2 regions of the Desertibacillus haloalkaliphilus genome follow, and region 1 is predicted to be linked to the other one. Evidence: riboswitches for the same ligand, from Rfam matches in the RefSeq annotation. Region 1 holds a riboswitch; the other holds the start of a gene.

Region 1 (8,114 bases):
CGGAAATAAATGACTATGGTCATGATGTGGCTCAGAGAATTTCATCATACTCTGTTGGTGATTTTGATATTGAACATCCCCAAATTAAAACAACGAATTGGGGAGTTAGAGTACTAGAACTACCGCTCTGTTATAACGGAGTGCTATATGGGGTATTAAGTATTGGTCTAAACCCTCATAATAAGGATGAGTTTAACGCTTTTTTATCAAGTTTAGCTGTCGCCGGTGGTATTGCCATTCATCTATGTCAAGATTTTCAAGAAATCAGCAAAGAAGATCAATCCTTATCACTGTTACAGGACGTTATTAGTCAACATGATCAGAAATCATATGATTTTTCGATTAAATTGAAAAAGATGGTTGAGGATTTCACGATTTACCTTGGTGAGAATGGTTTTAAGGACCTTAATAAAGTTAGTGGATTAGCTATTTATGATCTGAATTTTTTGGAGAAATATATTCAAAATAATGATTTGCTTAAGATAGTAGAGGGTTGTAAAAAGGTTTTGAATCATGAACCTATTAGGAGAAGAGATAGCCAAATATTGGGGCTTGTTTATAAGTTCCTAGCTGAAGGTGAAACGATCGAGGTTGTGGAAAATTGGTTAGATATTGATAAAGATATTCGATCAAATTTTATATCTTTTATAAACCAAAGATCTATAACTGAAACTAACATTACATTAGAACGTAGCGATTCTCCTATTGTTAATAAAAGGTTGAACAATGAAAATGATAATCTTATTCTTAAGGAGAAGCTTCAATTATCAACAAGGGAAATTGACGTTTTGAATGTTGTGCTAAGAGGATATAATAATCGTGAAATTGCAAAGAGACTATTTATCAGTGAACATACAGTAAAGAATCACATTACTCGAATCTTCCAAAAGCTTGATGTAAACGATCGTTCACAAGCAATTGCTAAAGTGTATCAATTAGGATATACACCAAATAAAAGTGATATATGACGGCTGTTCTTTGAGCATTGCTCAAGGAATGGCCGTTTTTAATTTCAATAACAGAATACCCTACCGTCTATTTTTACCGAAAGATAAATAGGAAAAGATTCCTTCTCTATTTTAAAACAGGTTTTGGAATAGTATGCATTTCCTAATGGTATCTTATCCTTTGTTGCACCTTATGTAACTATAAGATTAATGATAATTAATAAGGAATAAAAATAGGAATACTCGCTGATTACGAAAACGCCATTTATGTGGATAATAAAATAGCATTGATAAGATCAATCAATATAATTATAGGGGGCTGTATAAAATTACATTGAGATATGGTAATACAGCAACGTCGAGGGACTCAGAGGCTATTTTGAAAGTAACACAAGTAACACTTGCATTGATAAAAAGTAAAAGTGTTGTATGTAGCTCCAGAAACAATAGTCGATTACAAGAGCTAGAGCGACTTAGTGATCAAAAAATAGTTCTAAAATATAAAGTAGGGGAAGAGGTGATATTTCAATATATTGAACCTATAGAAACCGAAATCTACTTACAATAAATATACTATTGGTTTGTTAATCATCCGTTATTTATCTTAATATATTAAATCAGTTTGGTGACTATAATTAACAATCTTTAAGAGGTGATGGGATATGTTATATAAACGGGAAGAAACATTTCGATATGAATTTCAACCTCCATTAACATGTACATTCAACATTATAAAAATTAATGGAGAGGAGATCGAAAGTAATCAAGGTCAAGGGAAAATACAAGATATTAGTCCATCTGGGTTGAAATTAATGTCAATGTTAGATTTACAGGTAACACGTAATGAAATAGATGTCGAAGTGTATTTTACTATGCTTTCAGATTGGGTTGTACGGGGAAGAGTAGTTTGGCAAAAGGTAGCGAATATGAATGAATATTATTACGGCATCGATTTGTCTACGGACATTGGTGAGAGTGAAGATATGATAAATGGGCTAAAAGAATATATCCGACAGGAAAACGATTAAGTGTTTGTAATAATGACTGATCGTTTATCAGTTAGCTCAATAGGTTTATGAGGAGACTATAGAATGAAGAATGAGGTTAACGTTCACAAAAAAAGATGGTTAGTCCTTGTTGTTATTTTAGTAATAGCGGCTATAGATATTTATCAACATACCAAAAGTGGTTTTAGCGTAGAAATGTGGTTGCGTTTATCGGGGATATTATTTATTAGCTACAGTGTGTGGAGACTAGGCGGTAAATATGAACAAAAATATGAAAGTTATAATCAATTGTTACATGAAAAAGAACAGATAAAAGATCGGCTAATGGTAGTTAGCAATAAAAAAGAGGAGTACGAAAATCTATTTAATTCCCTTGATGGGGCAATCTATAGTTTTGATCTTTCAAATCAAGATATCTATTATTCTGCAGGTATTAACGAAGTATACGGATATTCACAAGATGCATTTAAAGATCATCATGAATTATGGAAGGAAATGGTTCATGAGGAGGATGTTACGAAAGTTGAAGAGGCCGAAAAACAATTGCTGACAGGAGAAACGGTGAGAGTCGAGTATCGCATTCTTCATCCTGAATTAGGACAAAGGTGGTTAATTAAAATATCTTCACCAACCTTAAACAAGGATGGGATTCTGACAAAAATTAATGGTCAATTCATGGATATTACAGATCGAAAAGAATTAGAAAATAAACTAAAACAAATGGCATATTATGATGAGCTAACCGATTTGCCAAATCGAAAATATTTATATAGTTACATTAGGAAGGCGTTAGCTCGTGCGAAGCGTAGTAAACATAATTTTTCACTTATGTTTATTGACCTTGATGATTTTAAAATTGTCAATGATACGATGGGACACGAAGTTGGGGATAAATTGCTTAAGGCAGTAGTAAATCGTATAAATGATTGTATTAGAGAAGAAGATCTTATTGCTCGAATTGGTGGAGATGAATTTATCGTTGTTTTTGAAGAAACAACGAAGGATCAAATAGAAGTCATTTCAAGCCGTTTATTCAATAGCGTAGCACTTCCCTATACAATCGATGAAAACGAAGTGAATATTTCTGTAAGTATTGGGATCAGCATGTATCCAGATGATGGAGAAGATAAAGAAACATTGATTGATCACGCTGACAAAGCAATGTATTTCGCAAAAAGTACAGGAAAAAATAATTATAAAATCTATACACATGATTTACATGAAGTAAAGTCAAATAACATTGGACTATTAGAAAAATTAATGAACACGATACAAAACTCTAAAATATTTAAATGACCTTTCGCAAAGAATGGTTATATGCTACCACCGCTAATTAATAAAAAAGTTCCATATTAGTAGTATTTATATCGTTTCAAACACAGCAGTTTTAAAATTTAACTTGATAAAGGCAAACTTATCGAAAGATAAGGGCGCAAAGCTGCGGGCCTAAAGCACAATTATGCTATGGTAGCCGGGTTGCCAAAGAATACTAGAAGTACAAGTGAGCCTAGTTTCTTGGGGTCACTTTTTTTATAAAAACGACGGAATATTAAAAAATATCTGTTCTTTTAATTATAATGTGTTGATAGGATTTTAAAAAATTATTAGAAAGAATGAATAGTAACTATAAGGGCGGGTTATTGATGGAACAAAAAAAGATAACGATTATTTCGGATTCTGATTCACTATTTACATTAATTGAGAATGCTTTGGGAAGTGATTGGATATTAGAACAAATAAAAACAAAAAATTTCGTAGGGAATATTAGAGCGGACATATTTGTTATTGATAGTGATTGTGAAGGATCACAATCTTTAAATCTTCTTAAAGAAATGAACCAAGAGAATCCAACATCACAAAAATATATTGTAGTAACAAAGTCAACTGATTATGATATAAAACGCTTTTTAAAATATGGTGCTACAGGATTGTTTCCATTGAAGTCCTATAACAGCCAGTCATTATCAAAACTTGTAGAAGCTATTCGTAACGGGTATTCATATTTAGATGCTGAAGCCACTCGAGTTGTCATAAGTGAATACCAAAAACTCCTAATTCCTAAATCCATGAGTAATAATTCACAATTCTCTTGTGAATTACTAACAGAGCGGGAAATAGAAATCTTAGAATTACTATCATTTGGTTTGACAAATAAGGAAATTGGCAACTCTATTTATCTTAGTCCATATACGGTAAGCAATTATATAAACATTATATTAAAAAAGTTAAATGTCCCTGATCGTACATCAGCAGCTGTTACAGCGATTAAGAATGGGTGGGTGTCATTAAGCTGATGAGAGGAGATAATTCACAATGTTTCGCTCTGAATCTAGGGGAATGAAATATTACTTTAAGGAGTCTAATATGAAGCAAAGGATTTTTAAAAATCGTCTATTTCTTAAAATATTTTCTGTTTTTATTATTTGTATGTTGATGCCCATGGTTATCAACATCGTGTATACGTTGTATGCAACTTCTAATGCATTGGAAAATGAAGCAAGTCGTTCATTAACTCATCTTGCAGTGGAAAAGAACAAGCAAGTGGATTCTGTCTTTCATTCACAGTTTGACATTTCTCATTCAATTATTAATGACCTATATGTGACTGATTTTTTTAATGAACTAGCTGAAACCAATGAAGTGAATCAAGTACAATTAAGTGCCATTGCCAAAAGCTTGGAAGAACGAGTGGCTACATCCGATGGTTTATATGAAAATATGTTCTATTCTTACGATAATCAAGTCTTGGTAGATGGGGTAGGACAAGTATCAGTGGGGCACGTCTTTGACAGACAACTAGAAGCTTATTATTATGAGCAGCTTGAAAATCCTGGTGTATCGGCTAGTGAATATATGTATTCACCTATAACAGAAAGACCTGTAATTGCTGTCTCAAACTCTTTATTTAACGAGGAGGGTGAACTTTTATCCGTTTTTGTTATGTCTGTAGATATCAATCGTTTGACGGAAGAATTAGTGCAAGGAACTTCAGAGCAAAATGTTCATACGATGATTATTGACCCTGAAGGATTGGTGATTGCATCTGGTAGAAGTGATCAAAGCCTTGATTTAAATTTTATGAGTGAAGAGCACGGTCAAGAAATTCAAGATTTTTATTTAAGCATGGAACAAAACAGTTCGGGAAGTGGACATTTTACGCTAAATGGTACTAAAAATATCGGCTCATTTGTGACGAATGAAAAGAACGGGTTAAAAATCTTAACGTATATGCCTGTTGAGCAGTATATGGGAAAAGTGGAGGATTTAAAGTTCAGTATTATTCTCGTGATTACATTTAGTGTTATCGTGGCTAGTGTAATTGTTATCTTCCGTATCTTAACTATTATTAAGCCGATTCGCCTAGTTACAAAAGCCGCTCAAAAAATTGCAAATGGGGATTTAACAACTCAACAATTAAAGATTAGGAGCAATGACGAAATTGGTGAATTAGCAGACTCATTTAATACAATGTTATTGAAGTTAAAAGAAATTATAACACAGGTCCGTTTGTCTTCAGAAAAAGTAGCAGCTTCAGGGGAAGAATTGTCGAGCACTTCTCATCAATCCTCTTTAATAAGTAAACAAGTTGCTAATGCAATTCAAACAGTTTCTGTAGGTGCGGAAGACCAATCCTCTAAAGCCTCCGAAAGCGCTGATCGAATAAGAGAGATGGCTTCCGGGGTCGTACAAGTAGCCGATAATGCGAAAATGGTGGCTAATTCATCGGAACTGGCCAATAAGAAAGCAAATGATGGTTCTAGTAAGATCTTTGACTTTATTACAGAAAGCGAAATGATTCATGAAAATATTCATAACACAGCGACAAAAGTAAAAAGTCTAGAAGAACGGTCGAAAAAAATTGGCGAGATTGTTGAAGTTATTTCTAATATTTCAGATCAAACCAACCTACTTGCTTTAAATGCCTCTATTGAAGCAGCTAGAGCCGGAGAACATGGACGTGGTTTCGCAGTTGTTGCCAATGAGGTTCGTAAGTTAGCCGAACAATCTAAACAATCGTCTATACAAATCCATGAATTGGTTACTAGCATTTTAATTGAAACAGAAAATACAGTGCTATCAATTAATGACACTGTAAGTCAGTCATCCAATGGGGTTGCAGCAATTAAATCAGTACAGCCAATTTTTAGTGATATTCAACTTTCTATTAATGAAGTAACAAAGCAAATACTAGAAGTTTCTGAAGCGACGAATCATATGAGTTCCTCTATCGAAGGTGTTGTGACTTCGATGAATGAAATTGAAAGTACATCGATTAGCACAACATCGCAAAGCCAGCAAGTGTCAGCTTCTATGGAAAAGCAGTTAACGTCATCTAAAGAAATAACAAACTCAGCTCAATCACTAGCAAAATTAGCTGATGAATTACAGGATTTAGTGAAAACATTTAAACTTTAAGACTAGTTTAGTACTAGTAGAAAAAACATCTTATCTCCTATAGCTTTTAATGATGTAAATCGAAATCTCTATAGTAGTTTGGTATTAAGCAAGGTACTACCTTAGGATTGAATTCCTAATTTCAACCACGTTTATATCATGGTTTTTACTATACTAGTTCTATTCGCGTGGCGGAGTCTAATTATGTGGACTATTTATTATTCAATAGGTAGAAAATAGGAAGAAAAGTAGGAATACACGGCGATTACGGAAATGTTCAATTCATAGATAATACAAGTGGGTAAAAAAGTAGTTTATAAAATTGTTTGAAGGGGATCAGCAACACCTATAGATTAATCACCTAGAGAGTAAATAACAGTTAGTGACCGAAAATGTATGAGAGTGTAATTATTGGAATATTCTAATATTTTGATTGTGGGTGATATTATGAAATCTATTAAAGAGGAACGTTCAATTGAAAGAATTATTAACCAAATTAGTATTAATCTAAAATTAACGAAAGCAAATAAACTAACTGAAAAGAAGAATGAGTTTTATAGTAAATTTCTTAATGAACTACCAGTTGCAGTCATCATGACTAATAGAAAGAAGGTTTTATTCGCTAATCAAAGAGCTGTGTCAGATATTGAAATGGACCGTATAGAAAATATGATTGGTCAAAATGTTTTTCGGATGATTTGTATCAAGGATCATGACATAAGTAAACAGTGGCACAATGCGGTGATTAACGGTGTTAATTATGATTTAAAAGAAGTAGAAGTTGAGTTGGGAAATAAGAAGGTCAAATTCTTTGATATAACGACTATAACTTTTGGTTATGAAGGTGAAGAAGCAATAATACATGTCTTTACTGATGTTACGGATCGTAAATTAATGGAGGATGCTATGATTCGATCTGAAAAGTTAGCCATTGCTGCCCACCTTGCTGAGGGAATTGCTCATGAAATAAAAAACCCACTCACTTCACTTAAAGGATTTTTTAAATTGATTAAAGATAAAACTGATAAAGAATACTTTAACACAATTATTGAAGATGAGTTAAATCGTATCGAACAAATCGCTAATGAACTACTTATGTTAGCAAAGCCTCATTCGGATATCTATAAACCATGTTCTGTTTCCAATCTATTAGATGATGCAATATCATTTCTTGAACCACAAGCGACTGTAAAAGGGAACAAAATAGTGAAAGTATACGAAGACGAAACACTAATGATCCAATGTGAGTCAATGAAAGTAAGGCAGGCTTTTATTAACCTTATAAAAAATGCCATTGAGGCTACAACGAATGGGTGTATTTCCATAACGAGTGAAAGGGTAGATGGTATGGCTGAGATAAAAGTGATTGATAAAGGAATTGGTATGCCTAGAGAGCTATTAGATAAAGCTTGGGATCCATTCTTTACTACGAAGGAAAAAGGGACAGGTTTGGGCTTGATCATTAGTGACAAAATTATTGAGTCACACCAAGGAACAAGGACAATCGAAAGTAGAGAAGGCGAAGGAACGACGCTTACAATTACATTTCCACTTGTAAAATAATGTAGTCAAATAAATAGAAGAGTGCTTAATCATCGGGAATAATTGCTTTTAAGATATCCAATGATTAGTAGAGTTGGGGTGCCAAACATGAAACTAACTGACTTAATTTTTAAAACAAAGAATGATCATATGGTCGAGAAAAAAATAGGTGGTCGTATAGATGATAAGTTAATTAAAAGACTTTTTGGCAAATACATTGATG
Region 2 (8,114 bases), on a different contig from region 1:
GTTGCCTGCGATCCCATTCACTGATAACGCAATCAATTCTTGCCAAATCGCGACCCCATCGACAAAAAAGTTAACCGCTTCAGTGCTTTCGATGTTCGCTCCAGTTGCAGGAACGGCAAACGATTTAATATACGTTTCTTGCCCTTGTGACTTATAGTAGTCACTAATCGCCGTGGCTTGCTCTCGGTCTTGTCCAAGTCCAATAAACATATAGACTGGATCACTTCCTTCAGTCAAAACAGCTGGGTAACCGGCTTGGTTTAGGCTTGTAACAATTTCATTTCCTTTGACAGACGTTGAAAAAGCGCCACCTTGTATGACCTCTGCCTGAAGGGTCGGAACCTCAGATAACTCACTAGTCACAGGCAATGCTCCGCTTGTCCCATTTAAAGTCGCATCCTGTTGGGACGGTTCATTTGTAAAAACGGTTAAAACCATAAAGCCAAAACTTAAACCAACGATAATTGCAGAAACGACCGAAACCAATAATCCAACAGGAAGTGTCTGTAATGAGAAGCGTTTGTGATTGCGATGCTTTTTCTTCTTCCTTTTATATGGAAGCTTAGGGCTTTTTTCACGATTGCCATCATCCCAAAACGGCTGACGATTTTTCTTTCGCTGATTTAACTTCTTGCCGAAATCAATAATTTTCGTTCGAGGTGTGTCTGGTTGCTCGTTCTGTTGTTCGTCGACAGTTGGAAGTTGTTCTTCCGTGAGGTTATATGTACGTTCTTCGTTGTTATCATGATGATCAGTTTGGATTTCCTCGTACGATTGCTCTTGTCCATTTAGCTTGATTGAAATTCGCCGGTCCTCTTTGTTCATCGTCTCCAGCTCCTTTCTACGGTCTGTCCACATTAGAGGCTTGTCAACATGCTACTTATTTCTATTCTATTATATTGAACAGATTGATAGAACTAGATTTTGCAGATATTTGTGATTTTTCAATGTCGCTTCGCTCCTCCGCTTTTAATGATCTACTTTAGAAGGTATCATAATTGGTTTAAAAAAGAACAAGACATTTGTCGCCTTGTTCTTGAAAGTTTTGTCGGAACACACCCTATTGATTAGGGTAGTAATACGTTTCTATATTTACTGAGAATGCAATCACTTCAGATGGATTTTCAGCAAAGAGGAGCTGTTGTTCATTTGGTTGGGTAAAGTTAACTTGTAGGATTGAAGTTAGCCGCTCTCTTGTTTCTAACTCTTCTAGAAATGATAAGAAGTGATCATAATCTGGAGAAACAACTTGAAGTGACAAACCGAGCACATACACACCCTCTGGCGGTGTTAGTTCAGGTCCAGGCTCCTCACCTGCCTCTGCTTGCTCTTGTTCACGTTCTTCGTTCCGATAATTGACCACACTCTCATCCAATGCCCCATCATATTGATTGAAGGAAATCGATTCAATTCGACTGTTACTTACGGTCTCTACCTCACTTAATGACAGTAAATACCCGTCAACCTCACGATCAAGTGGCATTTGCCGTTCAAGCTGTGTAAGATTGGCGTCCGTTGCACCTCCTCGTTCAATTTCTGATCGCAACGCCGCAATTTGTCGTTCTTCAGCTGTGATCAACTGTTCAAATTCACTCTTTTCATGTTCTAACGGGAGGAGAAAAAAATAATAGAACAACGCTAACAATGAAAATAGAAACGCCAGACTGACTAAAAGCTTAGAGCGATTTTCAATGAGCCATTCCATGACGACTTCTCTCCTCCTTCCTTAATTCAAGCGGATCTGCTTGCAGTGACAAACTTACATCATAACGAGGTATGACCTTAAATTGGTTGGTCTCTCCTTCATGTTCAAACGTATGTACCGAGTTGATTTGCACATCGGCAACAAACGCTGACCGTTCTAATTCAGTCACATATGCAGCTACGTCCTCTAATGTTTCGAATTGAACTTGAATGCCTGTTTGACGGTTTTGATAATTATACGAGCTTAAATAGCCGTGGCTAGGTAAGCGCATATTCAAATCTGAAATGAAGATTGTCGTCGGTACTTGGAGGCCTTCTGTATAATCAATCGCTTCACGTAAGCGAATACCGATTTCCTCTCCTTGAACAATCCCAACCTCTTCCTCAAGGTCCGCTCGTTCTATCACAAGGCGGTGATATTCTTGTTCAGCCGATTCGACATCTGCTTTTAGACTCATATACATCACAAGTAAAGCCGTCGTAAACAAAATAAAAATCAGTGCAAAGATGACCAATGTGACCGTAAAAAGAGGACGTTTTTTCTCACGATTAGGAAGTAAGTTGATATCAACTAACAAGTTATGTCACCTCTTTCAACGACAGCCCGATCGTCGCTATAAACCCTTGCGAAAATGACTGTTTTCCATCAGTCTCTTTTGCTTCCGTGATTGAAACTGGAATTTCAACACGCTCAGCGAGCTGTTCTTTAATGCCAGTGAGGTACGGATGATCACCAGTGACTATGATGTTTGTCACTTGCTTGTTCCCTTGGTGCATCGAATAGCGGTAAAAGTTTAAAATTCGCTCAATCTCCTGGAGCTGATCATCAAGTTTGGACCAAATCTCTTCTTCATTCCCTTTGTAACGCCAGCTTAACTGCTTCGTTTCTTGTTGATAGCTGCTTGTCCACGCATCGTTTCCGAGGTCAAGCGTTTGATGTCGAATAAATTCAGGGTGATGCTCTGAAAAAATACTAATATTCACAGTCGTTAAATCGAACTTCGCAAACAAGTAATTGCTCTTCGTCGCGGCAATATCTTGTTGATAAAAATAACGATATAACGCAAGCGCTGTCACATCGGCTGCTATAGGCTTAAGCTTTGCTTCATCTAGTAATTCAGTATATGTAAGAACTTCATCCTCTGGGGCCGCAAATAAAAATCCCTCACGAACGTCTTGCCCTTCGACTGCTGGCAAAACATGAACATCAAGGACCGGATTAGAAAACGGCAAGTGAATCGAGCTACCAAGCTCCATCATTATATAGCCATTGACCTCATCATCAGCAACATCTAATGGGACCTCAACCTTTTTCATAATCACAGTTGAATCTGGAACAAAAAACTGCACTGGTCTGTTTTTAATGCCCCAATCGCGGACACAACTCTCGATCATACCGACAAAGGCTAGCTCGTCAACAACCTTCCCATTTTCGACGATTCCCGCCGGTAACTCTCGTTCACGCGTACGCACGACGCCAGGCAGTGTATGATTTTTATTTTCAACCATTCGAACGACGTAATCGTTGATCGTTAGACTAATCGTTTTTTTATTCGCTTTAAACGTAAACATTGCTACGGTCTCTCCTTTGTCGTCAAACCCTCGAATCAGCTTATCCTCTCTGTTCAGGAAGCCCGTCTGGGTCCCTAAAACGGAAAAGCCTAGGATAAGCACCTAGGCCTTTTGTTACATGGTAATAATCTTATTTCAGTATAAACGATATGACCTTCTAGTGGTAGAGCACTGCTGTCAAAAACAATTAGAGAAATTGTACATACCAATGCCAAAGGCTTTCCCCGAAGAAATAAATGACAAGCGCACCGATCGCAATAAAAGGACCAAAAGGGATGGGATTTTTACGCTTCACTTTTCCTGTCATCATCATTATTCCCCCAACAACAGCACCGATAAACGTTGCAGCAAACAATGTTAACAGCACGTCACGCGTCCCGAGTATGAACCCGAGCACAGCAAAAAGCTTAACATCCCCGCCCCCCATACCACCACGGCTGACGATGGCAATCAAATAGAGAAGTCCGCCACCTACAAAAAAACCAACAATCCCGTCCCACCATGGCTCATGTGGAATAAGCACAGTGATTGGAATGAAAACGATAAAGAAAAACAATAAAATTTTATTTGGTATAAGCATCTTATGTAAGTCAGAAATCGTAATGATGACCAGTAACGAAATGAGAAGGAGTGCAATTAATAACTCACTCGTCCAGCCAACGAGCACGGCTGCGACTAAAAACAAACACGCCGTTAGCCCTTCAAATAACGGATACTTGATAGACACCTTCGTCCCGCAGCCTTTACACGTTCCTCGCTGAAATAGATACGATAGCACCGGAATCAACTCAGATGCTGATAAGGTACGCTGACAGCGCGGACAATGCGAGCGCGGCTTGACAATTGATTCGCCATCAGCAACACGAATACCGACAACATTGTAAAAAGAGCCAAGGACAAGGCCGAGGATGAATATATAAATATAAAGGATCGTTTCCATGAGATCAGTCCTTATTTAAAAATAGAGTGGAAACTAGTTTATTAGGTTCCCACTCTATTTTTGTAACGTCTTTAACTTTCTGTTTGCCTATTCTTCCAGACCTTCTAGATAATCGATAATTTCTTGTTCAGTAACAAGACCGTCAACATCATTTATTTCATCTAAATCAGCTACATCATGCCCATCAATCGTCCAATCAGCTTCCGTACGAGCAACAGTAATCCCTACATCATCCAAGTCTACACCATCAATATAACGTGTAAGTTCATCATTATCACAACCGTCGTTATCAGCACAATCCCTATTTGCCTCAGCACTACTAGCTGCATATAGCTTAGCACCTGAGATAATATTTAACGCATCAGAGGCGGTTGCACGATCATCCGTATCCCCAATTATATTCCCAATCGCCGGCACAGCAATCGCTGCGATGATTCCTAAAATAACAACAACGGCTAACAGTTCGATCAACGTTAGACCGCGTTGATCCTTTAATAATTTCATTCGTTTGATCATTCTTCTCTCTCCTTTGTTTTCTAAAATCATTACAACGTTCTATAAAAAAGACCAATTTTATATTGCATCGCAAAACAAAATTGGTCGGTTGCACTAATCGCTCCGGGTTATCCAAGTGCCCAAATGAAGATAACCGTTCTTTGCGTCCCTTTTTATCATCGTCGTTTTTACCTAGGAAAACACGACTACTTTGTTTCCTACCTAGAATTTTATACCATAGAATAGACCAATTGTATAGCTATTTTTTAAAAAGCGTTAAAAATTTCAAACATTGGTAACATAATCGCTAAGACGATTGTCCCGACGATGCCGGCTAATAACACAATCATTAATGGTTCGATTAACGATTTTAGAGAATCGACACTTCGTTCTACCTCATCTTCATAAAAGTCCGCCACTTTTGCGAGCATTAAATCTAAGGATCCCGTCTCTTCACCGATTTGCACCATTTGTGATACGAGTGGTGGAAAGACCCAGCTATCTTCAAGTGGCTGTGCTAATGAATTCCCCTTTTCAAGGCTATCTCTCGCTTCAAAAATCACCTTTCCAAGCACCGGATGATCGACGACCTTTTCAACGATCGTTAATGCTTGCAGGATCGGTACCGAGCTTGCAAACAATGATGAGAGCGTACGCGTCATTCTTGCGACAGCCGCTTTCTGTAATAGTTTCCCGAACAGCGGAGTTTTTAAACTGATATAGCCGATCCAATAACTGACACGTTCATCTCGTTTTTGTAAAAGAATGATGCCTATAACAATTAGGGCGATTACTAAAATCAACAGCCACCAATACGCTTGGACGAAGTCACTTGCGTCTAGGACGAAGACTGTAATTGCAGGCAGCTGGGCGTCGAATTGGGCAAACATATCAACAAACGTTGGTACGACAGAAGCTAATAAAAACATCACAACCCCGACCGTCACTAGCCCGATCGCAATTGGATAGCTCATCGCTGATTGAATTTTCTTTTTGAGTTGGAATTGCTTTTCAAAATAAGTGGCTAGCCGGTCGAGCGTTTCATCCAAATTCCCACTCGCTTCACCAGCCTTCATCATGTTCACAAACATTGATGGGAAGACTTTGCGATGCTTTTCCACCGCAGCAGAGATCGCTGTACCTTTTTGTAAATCTTCGTCCATTTGCTGAAGGACTTTTTTTAATGCTTTACTTTCTGTTTGCTTCGCTAAGATTCTCGTCGCATCAATAATCGTAATCCCCGCTCGTATTAACGTCGCGAACTGGCGGCAGTAAATGACGAAGTCCTGGCTTTTGACGGGATTTCCGATCGTGATGTCTTGCTTCCATATGCTTGGCTGCGTTTCAACGATCTCAATTGGCATCAGGTTCATTTCCCTTAACATTTGGACAGCCTGATTTTTAGAGCGGCTTTCTATGGTGCCTTTCTTCCGTTGACCACGACGGTTCTTTCCAATGTATTTGTACGTTGGCATCTTACACTTCACCGTCGCCTAAATATTGTGTAGCAATGTCAGCTGAAATCCGCTTTTGGTCACGAAGTTGCTTGATCGCCATTTCAAGTGTGTGCATGCCTTGGGCTCGGCTCGTTTGCATCACACTTTTAATTTGATGGTTTTTCTCATTACGGATCAGATTCGCCACTGATGGCTGATTAACGAGCACTTCTGTCGCAGCTACTCGGCCTTTCCCATCTGCTGCTGGAAATAAGCGCTGGGCGACGATGCCAACGAGAGTCGCTGCCAGCTGGATACGAATTTGTGGCTGTTGATGTGGTGGGAACACATCAATGATTCGGTCAATCGTCTGTGGTGCACTGCTCGTATGAAGCGTTGCTAAAACAAGGTGCCCTGTTTCCGCTGCGGTAATCGCAGTGGAAATCGTCTCTAGGTCACGCATTTCACCGACAAGGATAATATCGGGGTCTTGACGTAACGATGCCCGTAAGCCGTTCGCAAACTTTTCAGTATCAAAACCAACCTCCCGTTGATTGATAATGCTGAGCTGATGCTTGTGAAGATACTCGATCGGATCTTCTAGCGTAATGATGTGCTTGGAGTAGTTGCGGTTAATGTAATCAATCATCGCTGCTAGCGTTGTTGATTTCCCTGATCCTGTTGGTCCAGTCACTAAAATTAACCCTTGTGGCTTCTCCGCTAACGTTTGTAACACCGCTGGCATTTGTAAATCTTCTAAACTAGGTACCTTCGTTGGTATCACCCTGGCAACAAAGCTGATGCATGAGCGTTGCCGATAGACATTTAAGCGAAAACGTGAGACACCAGGGATTCCGTAAGAAAAGTCATATTCCCCTCGTTCAACAAAGTCATCCCAGTGTTTCTCTGGAATGAGTGCTCTCGCCATTGCTTCTGTTTCACTCGGAGTGAGCGCTTCTTTCCCATACTGCTTTAACGACCCGTTGATGCGAACAATCGGTGGCGCTCCAACGGTAATGTGTAAATCAGATGCATTCGTTTCAAAGGCGAGCTTTAGTAAATCTTCAACCTGTTCTTTCATTATGTTCACCCCCTATTTATTCCGCTAGTGACACTCGTAAAATTTCCTCAGTCGTTGTAATCCCCTGCTTCACTTTGATTAACCCGTCATCAATGAGAAAAATCGTTCCATTTTTTAACGCATAGCGACGAATCGCAGCAATCGGTTCGTTGTTCATAATCATCGCACGGATCTCATCGTCGATGCGGAGGACTTCATGAATCGCAATCCTGCCACGGTAACCCGTCATATTACAGCTCGGACAGCCTTTTGCACGGTTGACTGTATTGATTGTTAAGCCACGTTTTTTAAAGATCTCTTTCTCACGTTCGGTTGCTTGTTCCGGTTCAGTACAGTCTCGACAAACTCTACGCACAAGACGCTGTGAGACAACACCAGCAAGTGATGACGCGACTAAAAATGGCTCAATGCCCATGTCGATGAGGCGGGTAATCGTTGCAATCGAATCATTCGTATGAAGAGTACTTAAAACGAGGTGCCCTGTTAATGACGCACGAACGGCAATTTGCGCCGTTTCAAGGTCACGAACTTCCCCGATCATAATAATGTCTGGGTCTTGCCTTAAAATTGAACGCAATCCCCGCGCAAATGTCATGCCCGTATTCTCATTAACATTGACTTGTGAAACCCCCTCAAGCTGATACTCAACCGGATCTTCAACGGTAATAATGTTCACTTCCTCGGTATTGAGTTTGTTGAGTGCGGCGTATAGGGTCGATGACTTCCCTGACCCTGTTGGTCCCGTAATTAAAACAATCCCATTCGGCTGGGTAATCATATTCATAAATAACGAATGGTTGTATTTGTTTAAACCAAGTTTATCAATGTTATTAATCGCTGAACTCAAATCAAGCAGCCTCATCACAATTTTTTCACCATAAATCGA

Evidence for each region. Region 1 has a riboswitch for cyclic di-GMP ahead of KH400_RS06715 (response regulator transcription factor). Riboswitches for the same ligand answer to the same signal wherever they lie in the genome.
Region 2: linked by a shared signal. The riboswitch ahead of KH400_RS00415 (type II secretion system protein) and the one ahead of KH400_RS06715 (response regulator transcription factor) in region 1 are both predicted to bind cyclic di-GMP.

Annotation. Positions count from the first base shown of each region.
Region 1 is NZ_JAHPIV010000005.1:18,616-26,729, forward strand. Features, by position in the region: gene KH400_RS06700 (LuxR C-terminal-related transcriptional regulator) at 1-968, shown strand, start outside; gene KH400_RS06705 (PilZ domain-containing protein) at 1,610-1,975, shown strand; gene KH400_RS06710 (sensor domain-containing diguanylate cyclase) at 2,039-3,250, shown strand; cyclic di-GMP riboswitch class I at 3,352-3,438, shown strand; gene KH400_RS06715 (response regulator transcription factor) at 3,598-4,248, shown strand; gene KH400_RS06720 (methyl-accepting chemotaxis protein) at 4,319-6,370, shown strand; gene KH400_RS06725 (ATP-binding protein) at 6,761-7,912, shown strand; gene KH400_RS06730 (EAL domain-containing protein) at 8,042-8,114, shown strand, end outside.
Region 2 is NZ_JAHPIV010000001.1:78,433-86,546, forward strand. Features, by position in the region: gene KH400_RS00390 (hypothetical protein) at 1-825, opposite strand, end outside; gene KH400_RS00395 (hypothetical protein) at 1,061-1,705, opposite strand; gene KH400_RS00400 (PilN domain-containing protein) at 1,689-2,282, opposite strand; gene pilM (type IV pilus biogenesis protein PilM) at 2,284-3,276, opposite strand; gene KH400_RS00410 (prepilin peptidase) at 3,464-4,216, opposite strand; gene KH400_RS00415 (type II secretion system protein) at 4,304-4,732, opposite strand; cyclic di-GMP riboswitch class II at 4,806-4,889, opposite strand; gene KH400_RS00420 (type II secretion system F family protein) at 4,978-6,186, opposite strand; gene KH400_RS00425 (type IV pilus twitching motility protein PilT) at 6,188-7,228, opposite strand; gene KH400_RS00430 (GspE/PulE family protein) at 7,245-8,114, opposite strand, start outside.